Linked DNA regions of Martelella endophytica. The protein of the gene in region 1 binds, or shares a complex with, the protein of each later gene. Links are inferred from orthologs where the notes say so. Each region holds a gene or a part of one and is shown on either strand. Other genes may lie near its edges. The genes, in order: TM49_RS11895 and accD.

Region 1 (7,678 bases):
GGAAATGCTGAGCGCCGAGCGCGGTGCCGCCGGCAATACGCTTGAAGCCTATGAGCGCGACCTCGATGATTTCCGCGAATTTCTCGGCCCCCGCAAGGTGACGGCCGATGCGGCGGCGAGCGCCGATATCTCCGCCTATCTCGGCGACCTCGCGCGCCGCGGCTTTGCCGCCACCTCGCAGGCGCGGCGGCTTTCGGCGCTGCGCCAGTTCTACCGCTTTCTCTATGCGGAGGGTCTCCGCCAGGATGATCCGACCGGTGTCATTGATGGCCCGAAAAAGGCGATGCCGCTGCCGAAGACGCTCTCCGTCGCCGAGGTCGACCGTTTGCTGCGCCAGGCGGAGACGGAAGCCGCCGAGCCCGGCCCCGGCCGGTTTGAACGGTTGCGCATGGCCGCCCTCCTCGAAACGCTTTATGCGAGCGGCATGCGGGTTTCCGAATTGGTGACGCTTCCCGCCTCGGTGCTGAAGCGGAAGGAGCGCTTCCTCACCATTCGTGGCAAGGGCAACAAGGAGCGGGCAGTGCCGCTGTCGCGCCGTGCCATTGCCGCGCTCGAAGCCTTCGATATCGAACGACGGGCGGTCGGTGAGGATGAGGAAAATCCGTACCTGTTTGCCTCCAGAGGGGTTGCCGGCCACCTTTCCCGCCAGGTCTTCGCCCGCGACCTGAAGGGCCTTGCCGCGCGGGCCGGTCTCAAGGCTTCGGCAATCTCGCCGCACGTGCTGCGTCACGCTTTCGCAAGCCATCTGCTGCAGAACGGAGCGGATCTGCGCGCCGTCCAGGAATTGCTCGGTCATGCAGACATATCCACAACGCAGATTTACACGCATGTCCTTGAAGAACGGCTGCGCGAACTCGTGGAAATGCATCACCCCCTTGCAAAAGATGTGAAAAAACGGGATTAAGCGGCACAATATCGTATGGAAGAGCCTCAGGGGACGCGCCCCGGGCATGTCGGACAAACCACGGAAAGTTCGAAAATGTACAGCTATCTCGATTTCGAAAGGCCGATTTCCGATCTTGAAGCCAAGATTATCGAGCTCAAGAAACTCGCTTCCGAAGACGAGAGTATCGACACCACCGAAGAGATTGCCCGGCTGGAGACCCGCGTCAGCGAGGCGATGACCGAGATCTACCAGAAGCTCAATCCGTGGCAGAAGGCGCAGGTCGCCCGCCACCCCCAGCGTCCGCATTTCGTCGATTATGCCAAGCGCCTTTTCACCGATCTCACCACGCTCGCCGGCGACCGGAATTTCGGTGAGGATGCCGCGATCCAGGCCGGCTTTGCCCGGTTCCGCGGCCGCCCCGTCGCCTTCATCGGCGAGGAAAAAGGCCATGACACCAAGAGCCGTCTCAAGCACAATTTCGGCATGCCGCGTCCAGAGGGTTACCGCAAGGCAATCCGCGTCATGGAGCTGGCCGACCGCTTCAACCTGCCGGTCATCTCGCTGATCGATACGCAGGGCGCTTATCCGGGTGTCGGTGCCGAAGAGCGCGGGCAGGCCGAGGCGATCGCGCGTTCGACGCAGATGTGTCTCAGGCTCGGCGTGCCGATGGTCGCGCTGGTCATCGGCGAGGGCATGTCCGGCGGCGCCATCGCGATCGCGGCCGCAAGCCGCGTCTATATGCTCGAACACGCCATTTATTCGGTGATCTCGCCGGAAGGGGCCGCCTCGATCCTGTGGCGCGATTCGACCCGCGCCAAGGAAGCGGCAACCAACATGCGCATTACCGCCCAGGACCTGAAGGGCTTTGGTGTCGTCGATGAAATCATTCCCGAGCCCGTCGGTGGTGCGCACCGCGCGCCGGATACGGTCATCGACGCCTCCGGCGATCAGATCGCCGAAGCGCTCGCCGGTTTCGACGGAATGTCGGCCGAGGAGATCAGGAACGAGCGTCGTCAGAAATTTCTTGCGATCGGCCGTAACCTCTGACGCGTGGAGCCTGTGCGCATTTCCTCGGGCGCGGTTGCAGACCGGACAAGAAAGAGTTAACGGTTTCTTGACGGTTATTGTTCCAGTATAGTCGCGAAGGCGCCGTGCCGGAAGCAGGGCGCCGCGAGGGAAAATCCGGCAGGTTCGATCCATGCGTTTGCGAATGATAGCCCCGATTGTATTCGCCGGTCTGGCGTTGACGGGGTGCAACAGCTTCTTTGACAGCACCGATTTTGCCACCGTGCAGGACAAGATGAACTATGCCCTGCCGTCGCCGGTCGTCGCCCGCATGACCGCGAAGAACATGGACAAGTACGCCCCGATTACAATCCGGATCTTCAAGGAGGAGGGTATCCTCGAAATCTGGAAGCAGAAGCGCGACGGTACCTACGGCGAGCTGGAATCCTACGAAATCTGCGCCTGGTCCGGCTCGCTGGGGCCGAAGAAGAAAGAGGGCGACCGACAGGCGCCCGAGGGCTTCTATCCGCTGTCGCAGGGCCTGCTGAACCCCTATTCGCAGTATTTCCTGGCGATCAACACGGGGTATCCGAACCGTTACGACCGCGCCAACCAGTTCACCGGCTCGGATCTGATGATCCACGGTGCCTGCTCCTCGCGCGGCTGCTATTCGATGACCGACGAGCAGATCCTGGAAATCTTCGCCTTCGCCCGTGACGCCTTCAAGGGCGGCCAGCAGTCGATCATGCTGCAGGCCTATCCGTTCCGCATGACCGCCGAGAACATGGCCCGCCATCGCTATAACGACAACTATCCGTTCTGGCAGATGCTGAAGGAAGGCTACGACTATTTCGACGTCACCCATGTGGTGCCCGATGTCGACGTTTGCGGCGGTCGCTACGTCTTCAACAAGGACCCGGTCAACGGCGCTGCGATCGCTTCCGATCAGTCCTGCCCGGTGATGACATCGAATGTGCCGGCGAGCCAGGTGGCGCTGCTGACCGAGTACAAGTCCAAATACATGACCGACTTTGACAAGGCGCTGTCCAAGGACGATGGCCGTGTCTGGATCGATCCGACCGAAGCCGAGCGCAAGGCGCTGGTCGCCGACACCCGGCCGGACCCGATGGATGCGCTCTACCAGCCGACGGGACCGTCGCTTGAAGCCGGCCGCTTCGTTTCGCTCGAGCAATACCGCATCGCCAAGTATGGTGCGGTGGACGTGCCCGACACGATCGACACCGCGACCCAGACCGCAGCCATTCCGCCGGCGTCCGACGCGGGAGCGGCCGTTGCCTCGGCGGCTCAGCCGGTGCCGGCACCTGCCGATCTGCCTGTCGCCGTTGCGGATGTTCCGATCCCCGAGCGCAGCCCGATCACGGCCTATGCCGAACCCGAACCGGTGAAGGAAAGCAAGCCGTTCTGGAAATTCTGGTGACGCAGGCCACGCGCCGCTACGACCTCAGGGGACTGAAATGTCCTTTGCCGGCGCTGAAGACCGGCCGGCGCCTCGCCGGGCTGAAGCCGGGTGACGTTCTCGAGGTCGAAACCACCGATCCGCTCGCCATTATCGACATTCCCCACCTTTGCCAGCAGCAGGGCCATGTCCTGCTGGCTTCGGAAGAAACGGCAACCGGTCACCGGTTCACGATCGAGCGCGGCGCGGTATTAACGTCTGAAGCCGAAGGCTGAGAGCGGGTTTTCCTCCAGCGCCGCGCGGTCGGGCCTGTCGATGCCGGGCCGGCCCGTGAAGGCGGCAAAGAGCTCGCTCACCGGCGCTTCAGGCAGGTCGCGGGTGATGACGACGATCCGTGTCAGTCCCTCGCTTCCCGGTGGCCAGGCCTCAAGCCTCGACGGCGGATAGACCATGTCGCGCACGCCATGGACGACCAGCGGCCGGGCCATGCCCTCAACCGCGACGACGCCTTTCAGCCGCAACAGCCGGTCACCATGATTTGCGGCCAGCCGATGCTGGAAGGCTTCGATAGCGCCCGGTGCAAGCGGACGGTCGGCGGCAAGGGCAAAAGCGCGGATATGCTCGTCATGGCGATTGACGTCATGGTGATGGTGATGATGGGCGGGCTCTGCCGAAAGCCAGTCGCCGACAGCATCCGGCTTGCGCGCAAGATCGAACAGGCCGGCAGCCAGCAGGCCCGGCCGCACGGCTTCGCCATCCGCCACATCGACGATCTTTGCCATCGGGTTCAGCGCCGTCAGCCTGTCCTGCAGCGCGTTTGTCTGTTCTGCCGATGCGATATCGGTTTTGGTCAGCACGATGCGATCGGCCACGGCGGCCTGGCGCACAGCCTCGATATGGCCGTCGAGCGTTGCGAGGCCGGCGAGCGCATCGACGAGCGTCACCACACCATCGATCCGGAAGCTTGCGGCAATGGCCGGATGCGCCATCACCGCCTGCAGGACCGGCACGGGGTCGGCAAGGCCGGTGGTCTCGATGATCACCCGGCCGACCGGCCTGACCCTTTCGGTCTGCACCGCGTCCAGAAGGTTGGCGAGCGTGTCGATCAGTTCACCGCGCACCGAGCAGCACAGGCAGCCGTTCGAGAGCTCGATGATGCCGTCGCCGGCGCTTTCGACGAGAAGATGGTCGATGCCGATCTCGCCGAACTCATTGATGATCACCGCCGCATCCGACAGTGCCGGGTCACGCAAGAGCCTGTTGATGAGTGTGGACTTGCCGGCGCCGAGAAAGCCGGTGACGATCGATACGGGAATGGGGTGGGGTAACTGATACATGCATTTGAACCTGTCACTGCACCGGCCGCGCATAGGGCAGCGGCACGATGGTGAGACTGTCGAGTGTGCTGGAGGCCATTTCCGTGTCGTTCGGCAGGCGGAAGGCGTCGACCGTGGCAAAGTCATCCGGAATCGGCTTCAGATAGGGCGAGTTGAGCACATAGTCGCCGTCCTCGTCGATCAGGCCCGCCTTGGCTTCCATTGCAGCCTGCGAACAGGTTGAGGAGGTGATGTCGGCGACAGCGGCGTCCACCGGTTCCGTCGGCAGATAGCCGGAGATCAGCGGCCCGTTGCGTTCGGTCGTGGTGAGGCCGGCCTGCAGCAGCTTGGCGGAAAGCTCCGCGCGCTCGGGAATGGTCATGGTTCCGAGCGCCACGACGACCACGGCTTTGCCATCGCGGGTCGCCGTGGAGACCTGGTTGTAGCCGGAGGCGCAGACATAGCCGGTCTTCATGCCCGTCGCGCCATCGAAGTTGCCGATCAGCAGGTTGGTGTTGCGGTAGCGGCCGCTGTTGCTGGCGATGCCCGGGATCTTGAAATAATAGAGATATTCCGGAAAGTCCCGTTCGATCGCAAGCGCCAGGACCGCCATGTCGCGGGCGGTCGTATATTGGCCGGGCTGCGGATTGCTCATCGAGGACATGCCGTTTGCATTGACGAAATGGGTGTCGGCCATGCCGAGCTTCGCCGCTGTCGCATTCATGCGCTGGATGAAGACATCACGGCCGCCAGGAGAGCTTTCGGCCAGAGCGCGTGCAGCGTCATTGGCGGAATGGACGAGCATCATCTTCAAGGCGGAGTCGAGTGTGACGCGCGCGCCCGGCGCGAAATACATTTTCGTGGCAGGCTCGTTGGCGGCGGCGGCCGAAAAAGTGACGACCGAATTCTTGTCGAGAAGCCCGGCCTTGATGTCGGAAAAGGCAAGATAGGCGCTCATCAGCTTGGTGAGAGACGCCGGGTACCAGCGCCGGAAGGGCTCTTCGGCAAACAGCACGCGATCGGTATTCGCGTCGACGACGATATAGGGATTGGCCGCGGCCTTTCCCGCAAAGCCGGACGCGAGCGCGGCCGCAAGCGCGAGAGCCGCCATGGTGAACGCTCTTCTCCGGTTGCCCGCTATCGAGGTATGCTGAAACACGAATCTGTCTCCACTTGCCTGCCGTCCGTTATCCATATACCCCTTGTGCAACAGGACCGGTTCGCTCCGGCCCGCCGCTCCCTAATAGGGTTCTAGCGCGTTTTACATGGAATTCTAAAAAAATGCAGGGGTATGCTTAATGCCATTGTTGAACTCTGCCGTGAAGCTCCAGGAGGAGGCTCGAGACTGGCGGCGGCACCTTCACCAATATCCGGAGCTGCTTTATGACGTCGACGGCACGGCGGCCTTCATAGCAGAGAAATTGCGGTCATTTGGTGTCGATGAGGTCGTCGAGGGGATTGGTCGTACAGGCGTTGTCGGACTGATCCGCGGCCGCGGCGAGGGCGGCCGGGTGATCGGACTGCGCGCCGACATGGATGCGCTTCCGCTGGTCGAGAAGAGCGGCAAGGCATGGGCGTCGACGGTCAATGGCCGGATGCATGCCTGCGGCCATGACGGCCACATGGCGATGCTGCTCGGCGCTGCAAAGCACCTTGCCGAGACCCGCAACTTCAAGGGCGCCGTCGCCCTGATCTTCCAGCCCGCCGAAGAGGGCGGCGCCGGCGGCAAGGCGATGATCGACGACGGTCTGATGGAGCGTTTTGCCATCGACGAGATCTATGGCATGCACAATTTTCCGGGCCGTCCGGTCGGCACATTCGCGATCCGTCCGGGCCCGATCATGGCCGCGACCGACGAATTCCGCATCATTGTCAGGGGCCAGGGCGGCCACGCGGCCCAACCGGACAAGACCATCGATCCGCTGCTGATCGGCAGCCAGATCGTCCAGGCGCTGCAGGTGATCGTCTCGCGCAACATCGGCCCGGTGACGCCGCTGGTCGTCTCCGTCACGGAATTTCACGCCGGCTTTGCCCACAACATCATCCCCGACGACGCCGAGCTCGGCGGCACGGTGCGTTCCTTCACGCCCGAAAGCCGCGACCTTGCCGAGGCACGGATCGGTGCGATCGCAACCGGCATTGCAGCCGCCCATGGCGCAGAGGCCGAGCTTCGCTATCACCGCAACTATCCGCCGACCGTCAATCACCCGGACGAGACGCTTCATGCTGCTGCGGCCGCCATCGATGTTGCCGGCGAGGCATCGGTCGATACCGATTTTGCCCCGTGGACGGCCGCCGAGGATTTTTCCTACATGCTGGAGGCCCGTCCCGGCGCCTTCATCATGCTCGGAAACGGCGATACCGCGGGCCTGCACAATCCCGCCTACGATTTCGACGACGAGGCGCTGCCCTACGGCATATCCTACTGGGTGCGCCTCGCGGAAAGCCGGCTCTCCGCCTGAAAAACACCGGAACAGCCCACCCAAATCAGGGCTTTCCTTCTCGCCGTCTCTTTTGTATTGAGGGGCGAGTGGTCCCGTAGCTCAGCAGGATAGAGCATCAGATTCCTAATCTGAGGGTCACGCGTTCGAATCGCGTCGGGATCACCATTTTTTCTTATTGGTTTCAAATGTTTACGAGTTTCATATTTCTCGCGCCTTTTCCGAGAAATTTCCGGGTAAGCGCAGGGTAAGCAGCAGGATCGATTTCAAGACGGTTCCGCGACGGCTCGTGTCGCCAAAACTCAAAACCCTTTTGATTCTATAAAATTGGCGCTGTCATCGCCGTCATCACTGTCATTCCATAATCTATTCAATAGGTTGACCGTGACAGCCTCGCTCAGATCTCCGTCATGCGCCTGTCATCCACCCGGCGGCGGCTTGCGAGGCTGTCTAGTCTGCGGCTTTTCTCTCACGTACGACACAACGCTGCCGGGCCAGTGTGGTGCTGATCCGGTCACCCGTGGTGCAGGCATAACGTGTGGAGAGAGCTGGAGTTTAGCCGAAACGGCCCCGAGCGTTGAGACTTTAGGCTTTGTATCCGTTCTCAGGCTAG
Region 2 (7,754 bases), 1.5 Mb from region 1 along the record:
CACGTTCAGCATCGCCTGTTCGACAGCATGCTCGTCGACCGAAAATCCGGCAGCCTTGACCGCCGCGATCGCCGCCGCCGCATTGGCATACTGGTGGCGACCGGGCAGGGCCGGCAGCGGCAGATCGAGCAGGCCATCGCCATCCTGATAGACCAGCCGGCCATGCTCCTCATGCGCGGAAAAATCCTGCCCGTAGAGATGCAGCGGACAGCCGAGCCGGTCGGCGGTGGCAATCAGCACCTCTTCGGCAGCCTCAAAATCCTGCTGGCCGATGACCACCGGCACGCCAGGTTTCATGATCCCCGCCTTTTCCGCGGCAATCAGCTCGACCTTGTCGCCGAGATAGGCCTGATGATCGAGCGAGATCGGCATGACGACCGAAACCGCGGGCTTTTCGATGATGTTGGTCGCGTCGAAACGGCCACCGAGGCCGACTTCGAGAATGACCGCGTCGGCTGGAATATCGGCAAACAGCACGAAGGCCGCGGCCGTCAGCAGCTCGAACACCGTCGCCTTGACACCGGCATTCGCCGCTTCGACACGGCGCAGGGTTTCGGCGAGGAGAGCATCATCGACAAAAGCGCTGGCGCCGCCGGGCCCACCGATGCGGAAGCGCTCGTGCCAGTGGACGAGGTGGGGGGAGGAATGGACATGAACGGACAGCCCCGCCGCCTCCAGCAGCGCGCGCGAAAAGGCGCTTGCCGAGCCCTTGCCGTTGGTGCCCGCAATGTGGATAACGGGCGGCAGCGACAGATGCGGATTGCCGAGCTTGGCAAGGAGCACGGCGATCCTGTCGAGCGAAAGGTCGATGCCCTTGGGATGGAGCTGAAGCAGGTGTTCGATGACCCGCTCGGCGGCGCCGAATGATTGGTCAGGCATGGTGTTTCCAGTTTCCGGGCGCGAGGCAGCGCCGCTGATCTGCTGCGGCACTTTCGCCGGGCCGTGTGGCCCGGGCTGCCGGCGCCCGGCTATCCGGCGTTGCGTGGTTTCTTGCTGCCGGAACGCCGCCGGCAGCCGGGAAGGGCGGCCCGGTTCAGGGGGCGGCGGGCACTTCGGCGCCCGCTTCCGCCGGGACCGGGTGATGCGGCGGCTCAAGCAGTGCGCTGGCGGCCGTGCCGGGCACGCCGGTCATGATCTTCAGCACCCGCGCCAGCGTGGCGGGGATATCGTGACGCTTGACCACCATGTCGACCATGCCGTGGTCGAGGAGATATTCCGCCGTCTGGAAGCCGTCCGGAAGCTGTTCGCGGATCGTCTGCTCGATGACACGGCGGCCGGCAAAGCCGATCTCCGCGCCGGGTTCGGCAATGTGCAGATCACCCAGCATCGCGTAGGAAGCGGAAACGCCGCCCGTTGTCGGATTGGTGAGCACGACGATATAGGGCAGGCTCGCCTCGCGCATCATTTCCACCATCACGGTCACGCGCGGCATCTGCATCAGCGACAGGATGCCTTCTTGCATGCGCGCGCCGCCCGATGCCGGGAAGATCACCAGAGGGCATTTTTCGGCAAGCGCACGGTCGAAGGCCTGGATGATCGCCTCGCCGGCAGCCATGCCCAGCGAACCACCGAGAAACTTGAACTCATGGACGACGCCGACGAGTTTCAGACCCTGCAATTCGCCGATGCCGGCGATGATCGTGTCTTCCTGGTCGGTCTTCGCCCGATTTTCCTTCAGACGGTCGGCATATTTCTTGGAATCGCGGAACTTCAGCGGGTCCTGCGCCACCTTCGGCTGCGGCAGGTCCTCGTAGACGCCGCCATCGAAGAGATCGGCAAGCCGCGCGCGCGCCGGCATCTTCATATGGAAGCCGGAGGAGGGGATGACCCACTTGTTTTCCTCGAGGTCCGTGTGAAACACCATGGCCCCTGTCTCGGGGCACTTGATCCACAAATTCTCGGGAACCTCACGGCGGCCGAACATGGAATTGATCCGCGGCCGAACGTAATTTGTAATCCAGTTCACCAAAAGAACCTCCTGCTTTGCCGTCTCGCGACGGAAATGCTTCTTTTATCTACGCACGCGACAGCGGGATCCCCGCCGCCGTGCATCAATGGCCTGCCGTGTGCCAGATTTACTCCGCCGCCGCAAGCCGGGCGTCACGCACGCCACTCGAGAGCCCACGCACGAAAGTGGCCACCGCATCAACCGTGTCCTTGCCGCCCTTGCCGTTCGCATCGAGGCTGCCGGCAATCTGGTTGACCACCGCGGTACCGACAACAACGCCATCGGCCGCCGCGCCGATGATGCGCGCATGCTCCGCCGTCTTGACGCCAAAGCCGACGCAGACCGGCAGGTCCGTATGCGCCTTGATGCGGGCGACAGCGGCGCCGATCTTCGAGGTATCCGGCAGCGCCGAGCCGGTGATGCCGTTCATCGAGACATAGTAGACGAAGCCCGACGTATTGTTCAGCACCGTCGGCAGGCGCTTTTCATCCGTCGTCGGCGTGGCCAGGCGAATGAAGTTCAGGCCCTTGGCCAGCGCCGGGGTGCAGAGTTCCTCATCCATCTCCGGCGGCAGGTCGACGATGATCAGGCCGTCAATGCCGGCATCGAGCGCATCTTCGATGAAGGCGTCGACGCCATGGATATAGATCGGATTGTAATAGCCCATCATCACGATCGGCGTATCGGCGTCGGTCTTGCGGAATTGCCGGGCGAGGTCGAGGGTCTTCACCAGCGTCTGGCCACCCTTCAGTGCCCTCAGGCCGGCCATCTGGATCGCGGGGCCATCTGCCATCGGATCGGAAAATGGCATGCCAAGCTCGATCACATCCGCGCCCGCCTTTGGCAGCGCCTTCATGATCTGAAGCGAGGTGTCGAAATCCGGATCGCCGCCCATGAAATAGGTGATCAGCGCCGGCCGGCCCTCGGCCTTCAATGCGGCAAAGCGTTTTTCCATACGTTCGGTCATACTCAACTCCGTGGCATCTTCGATGCGAATTCCGTCTACTCGTCTGCTTCCGACCAGGCCGTGATCGCCTTGACCAGCGACTTGTGCACCGCCTTCATGTTCAGGACGAGGCTGTCGATCTCGGCCGTGGCGTTGCCACCGGATGCGAGCGTGTTCAGCGCGGCGACAAGCTCGATATTGAACAGGTTCTGATGCGCCAGCCCCTCGATCACGGCGCGCCTGAGCTCGTCCTTGGTGCCGTCTTCTTCCTCGATGATTTCGAACAGCGCTTCCGCGAGTTCGGCCATCTCCTCGATGGTTTCCTCCCGCGACATGCTTACATCTCCATGCCGAGAAGCTTGCCCACGGTATGCACGTCCTTGTCGCCGCGGCCGGAAAGATTGGCGAGGATGATCTCGTCCTTGCCCATCTGCGGCGCGCGCTTGACGATTTCGGCGATCGCGTGGCTTGCCTCAAGCGCCGGAATGATGCCTTCGAGCCTCGTCATCAGCTGGAATGCCTCCAGCGCCTCGTCGTCGAGGATCGGCACATAGTCGACGCGACCGATATCGTTGAGCCAGGAGTGCTCCGGGCCGATGCCCGGATAGTCGAGGCCGGCCGAAATCGAGTGACCTTCCTTGATCTGGCCGTCCTCGTTCTGCAGCAGATAGGTGCGGTTGCCATGCAGCACGCCAGGCGAGCCGGCCGTCAGCGAGGCGCAGTGTTCCTCGCCATTGAGCCCGCGCCCGCCGGCCTCGACACCGACGATCTTGACATCGGCGTCATCGAGGAAGGGATGGAAGATGCCGATCGCGTTCGAACCGCCGCCCACGGCAGCGATGACGAGATCCGGCAGCCGGCCTTCGGCCTCGAGGATCTGTTCGCGGGCTTCCGTGCCGATCACCGACTGGAAGTCGCGCACCATTTCCGGATAGGGATGCGGGCCGGCGGCCGTGCCGATCAGGTAATAGGTGTCCTCGACATTGGTGACCCAGTCGCGCAACGCCTCGTTCATCGCGTCCTTCAGCGTGCCGTGGCCGGCCGTCACAGGCTTCACCTCTGCACCAAGCAGCTTCATGCGGAACACGTTCGGCGCCTGGCGCTCGACATCGGTGGCGCCCATGTAGACGACGCAGGGCAGGCCGAAGCGGGCGGCGACGGTGGCAGACGCCACGCCGTGCTGGCCGGCACCGGTCTCGGCAATGATCCGGGTCTTGCCCATGCGCTTGGCGAGCAGGATCTGGCCGATGCAGTTGTTGATCTTGTGCGAGCCGGTGTGGTTCAGCTCCTCGCGCTTGAAATAGATCTTGGCGCCGCCGAGATGCTCGGAAAGCCGCTCGGCGTAATAGATCGGGCTCGGCCGGCCGATATAGTGCTTGCCGAGCGATTTGAGCTCCGCCTGGAAGGCCGGATCGTTCTTCGCCTTTTCCCATTCGGCCTCAAGGTCGAGGATGAGCGGCATCAGCGTTTCGGCGACGAAGCGGCCGCCGAAAATGCCGAAGAGGCCGCTGTCGTCAGGTCCGGATCGGAAGGAATTCGGTTTCGGCGTCTCGTTCACGATCATTCTCCATCAGGCCGTCTTCAGCGACAGAGCCGCTTCGACAGCATCAAAAAAGGCATCGATCCGGGCGGGGTCCTTGATGCCGGGCGCGCTTTCGACGCCAGACGACATGTCGAGCCCTGGCGCACCCGTGACGGCAAGCGCCTCGGCGACATTTTCGGAATTCAGCCCGCCGGACAGGAAATAAGGGATAGTCGGGTCCATGGCTTCAAGCAAGCGCCAATCAAAGGTAACGCCGTTTCCGCCGGGAAGGTCGGCACCGGCCGGCGGCTTGGCATCGAGCAGCATTCGATCGGCGACACCGCGATATTCCTCGATCATGGCAAGGTCGGCTTCGCTGCGCACCGAAAGCGCCTTGATCACCGGAAGGCCGAACAGCGCCTTGACCGTCACCACCCGCTCGGCGCTTTCATGGCCATGGAGCTGCAGCATGTCGGGGCGCGCCGCGTAGACGATTTCCTCAAGCAGGTCGTTATCGGCATTCACGGTGACGGCCACCGTCTTTGCCCGGCCGCGGACATGGGCGATCAGGTCGGCGGCGACATCAGGCTCGACATGGCGCGGGCTCTTCTCGAAGAAGATGAAGCCCACATGGCTCGCGCCGCGCCGGATGACGTGGTCGAGGGTCTCGGTGCGCGAAATGCCGCAAATCTTGATGTCTGGCCGTTTCATGTCCGTTTCTTATCATATCGTCGCGTCAGTCGCGACCGCCTCATCTTCACGTTTTGCCGGCCCTCAGAACCGGACGGCATGCAGGAATGAACCCTCGGCCTTCAGCCAGGCGCGCGCTTCCTCGGTGCGCGGGCAAAGCTTGCGGCAAAGCGCCCAGAAGCGCGGCCCGTGGTTCATCTCCGTCAGATGCGCGACCTCATGAGCTGCAAGATAGTCAATGACATAGGGCGGTGCCATGGCAAGGCGCCACGAGAAATTGAGATTTCCGGCCGAAGAACACGAGCCCCAGCGGCTGCGGGTATCCTTGAAGGTGATCGTCTTGAAGGCCTTGCCGCTGGCAGCGGCGTGGAAGGCGGCGCGATCGGTCAGGATGCGCTTTGCCTCTTTCTTCAGATGCTCTGCGACACGCCGGCCGGTCGCCTCCGGCGGCCCGCTGACAAGCAGGACCCGCACGCCATCCTCCACACGGCTTTCGGTGAGGCCCCTGAGGCGGCCGCTGTGGCGCACGACATGCGGCTCGCCAAGCACCGGCAAGCTACAGCCGTCCTCGACCGTGATGCCGCGATCGGCTAGCCGGCCGACGCGGTCCATGAGCCAGTCGTGATGGCGGCGCAGGAAGCCGTCGACCTCGTGGCGGGCGAGGCCCGGCGGCACGGTGAGGCTGACGCCGTGTCCGCCGGGCTCGATCTTCAGCGTCATCCGCCGGGCGCGCGCATTGGTGCGCACGGTCAGCGGCAGGCGCCGCTCGCCAAGCTCGATCACGCTCTTGTCTTCCGCGGTCCGGGGTCGTTTGAGGAATTTCATGAGTGAAGCGGTACAGCCATTGGCGGCGTTGCGCCAGCATTGCCGGGCCAAAACCGCACAAAAAAACCGGCACCGCCCTGGGGGAAAGGCAATGCCGGGAACCTAACGGAGGTCAAACCGTCGTAAGTGTCTTCACTCTTATGCTTCCGGCGCAGGGGTGCCGCCGAAGCCGGTGTTGTTGCGCTCCCGCATGAAGCGGTCGAATTCCTCACGGTCGCGCGCCTTCCTGAGCTCGTCCGTGTAGCGGTCGAATTCAGCACGCATCTCGTCGAGCTTGCGCCGCTCTTCGTCGATGCGCTGCATCTCGCTGCGACGCCACTCATCGAAGGCGGCGTTGCCGGTCGACGACATACGATCGTCGGCCTGTCGCATGCTATCCTTCATGCTGCGGCGGCAGGAGCCGAACGCACGGCCCGCGGAACGCTTCCATTCGCTGCGGTTCATGTTCAGCCGATCGCCCCAGATGATGTAGGCGAGCATGACCAGCCCGAGCGGCCAGAAAACGATAAACCCGACGACCATCAGCGCGATCGTAAGTGGCGTCCACGCCGGACGCAGCAATGCGGTCTCGTTCATCTCAGTCTCTTCCTCGCTTTACTTCGGCGAAACAAACCGCCGATGATCACGATATGGAAATCCCAAGGTTTGGCTTCAAGTGTAAATCGGAAGTGCTTGGATGATTCATGTCAAACAAGGCGAAATTTGGAAATGGCGATCAGTTTTGCCAAATGAGAGATCAATCCGCCGTGAAACTGCCCTCGAATGCGACCTCGGCCAGTGCCTTGCGTGTGCTCTGCACCTCGCGTTCGCGAAGCGGTTTGGGCAGGGTTTCCTTGTGGCCATATTTGCCGACGACGAAGGCCATGTTGACCGCGTAGTCGGCGGGAATGCCGTAATGCTCCGCGATCCTGTCCTTGTGGATGCCGGCCATGCCATGGGTCTCGTAACCCATCAGCTTGGCCTGCAGGGCCGCCGCCATCCAGGCCGCACCGCTGTCGAAGGCATGCGTTGCGTTGTCGACAAGAGTGCCGTCCCGGCTTTTCCGCTTGGCGTGTGAAATGACGAAGACCAGTGCCGAGGCATTTCCCGCCCAGACCTGGTTGCCATCCATCAGCAGCCCGACGGCATCATCGAAGCCATCCGTACCGCGCAGCGCATAGACGAACCGCCATGGCTGGCCGTTGCCCGAAGAGGGCGCCCAATGGGCGGCATCGAGGATGGTGAGAAAGTCCGCTTTCGGCATGGGCTGGCCATCAAAGGCGCGCGGCGCCCAGCGGTTCAGAAACAGCGGGTCGATCGGATATTCGGAATGGCGGTGGTTGGAGTCGGTCATGAAAAATGCCTTTGCGCAATGAAAGCGAGACAGGGCCGGCGCACCGGGCGGCGCCATTCTGCAGGAAAGTGACCCGCCAGATATAGGCCTCCAGCGTAAAGGCGCCAAGCTTTGCCGAGACGGTTCCGCCAGCAATGAAACAAGAAAGGCGGCATCGCGAGATGCCGCCTTCCTGAATATTCATCGGTGCGGTGCCCGTCAGATATCGAGGTTTGCGACCGAAAGCGCGTTGTCCTGGATGAAGTCGCGGCGCGGTTCCACCTCGTCGCCCATCAGGCGGGAGAACAGCCCGTCGGCGCTGGTGGCATCGGCGACCTTGACCTGCAGCAGCGAGCGGACATTCGGGTCCATCGTGGTCTCCCAAAGCTGCTCGGCATTCATCTCGCCAAGGCCCTTGTAGCGCTGCATGGTCAGGCCGCGACGGCCGGCCTCGAACACGGCTTCCAGCATGGCGCGGGGGCCGAAGATGGTGAGGTCGCCATTCTTGCGC

What was found.
Region 2: the proteins of TM49_RS11895 (region 1) and accD are in contact, whole or in part, in a solved structure (PDB 8UXZ), measured with the Escherichia coli proteins. The link is inferred for Martelella endophytica from one-to-one orthologs.

The regions. Positions count from the first base shown.
Region 1 is NZ_CP010803.1:2,616,234-2,623,911, forward strand. The notes cover bases 45-2,956. They hold TM49_RS11895 (acetyl-CoA carboxylase carboxyltransferase subunit alpha), read left to right. Parts: upstream 45-979; coding sequence 980-1,933; downstream 1,934-2,956. Other genes in these bases: xerD (site-specific tyrosine recombinase XerD), read left to right, coding at 45-904; TM49_RS11900 (L,D-transpeptidase family protein), read left to right, coding at 2,085-2,956. Also shown: more of xerD, read left to right, coding at 1-44; more of TM49_RS11900, read left to right, coding at 2,957-3,329; TM49_RS11905 (sulfurtransferase TusA family protein), read left to right, coding at 3,326-3,583; TM49_RS11910 (CobW family GTP-binding protein), read right to left, coding at 3,560-4,645; TM49_RS11915 (D-alanyl-D-alanine carboxypeptidase family protein), read right to left, coding at 4,659-5,735; TM49_RS11920 (M20 aminoacylase family protein), read left to right, coding at 5,923-7,086. UniProt on the Escherichia coli protein: Component of the acetyl coenzyme A carboxylase (ACC) complex. First, biotin carboxylase catalyzes the carboxylation of biotin on its carrier protein (BCCP) and then the CO(2) group is transferred by the carboxyltransferase to acetyl-CoA to form malonyl-CoA.
Region 2 is NZ_CP010803.1:1,091,683-1,099,436, reverse strand. The notes cover bases 1-2,988. They hold accD (acetyl-CoA carboxylase, carboxyltransferase subunit beta), read right to left. Parts: upstream 1,967-2,988; coding sequence 1,034-1,966; downstream 1-1,033. Other genes in these bases: TM49_RS05030 (hypothetical protein), read right to left, coding at 2,951-2,988; trpA (tryptophan synthase subunit alpha), read right to left, coding at 2,076-2,915; TM49_RS05045 (bifunctional folylpolyglutamate synthase/dihydrofolate synthase), read right to left, coding at 1-879. Outside these bases: more of TM49_RS05030, read right to left, coding at 2,989-3,229; trpB (tryptophan synthase subunit beta), read right to left, coding at 3,232-4,452; TM49_RS05020 (phosphoribosylanthranilate isomerase), read right to left, coding at 4,465-5,127; TM49_RS05015 (M48 family metallopeptidase), read right to left, coding at 5,191-5,931; TM49_RS05010 (DUF2852 domain-containing protein), read right to left, coding at 6,070-6,507; TM49_RS05005 (nitroreductase family protein), read right to left, coding at 6,668-7,264; gyrB (DNA topoisomerase (ATP-hydrolyzing) subunit B), read right to left, coding at 7,463-7,754.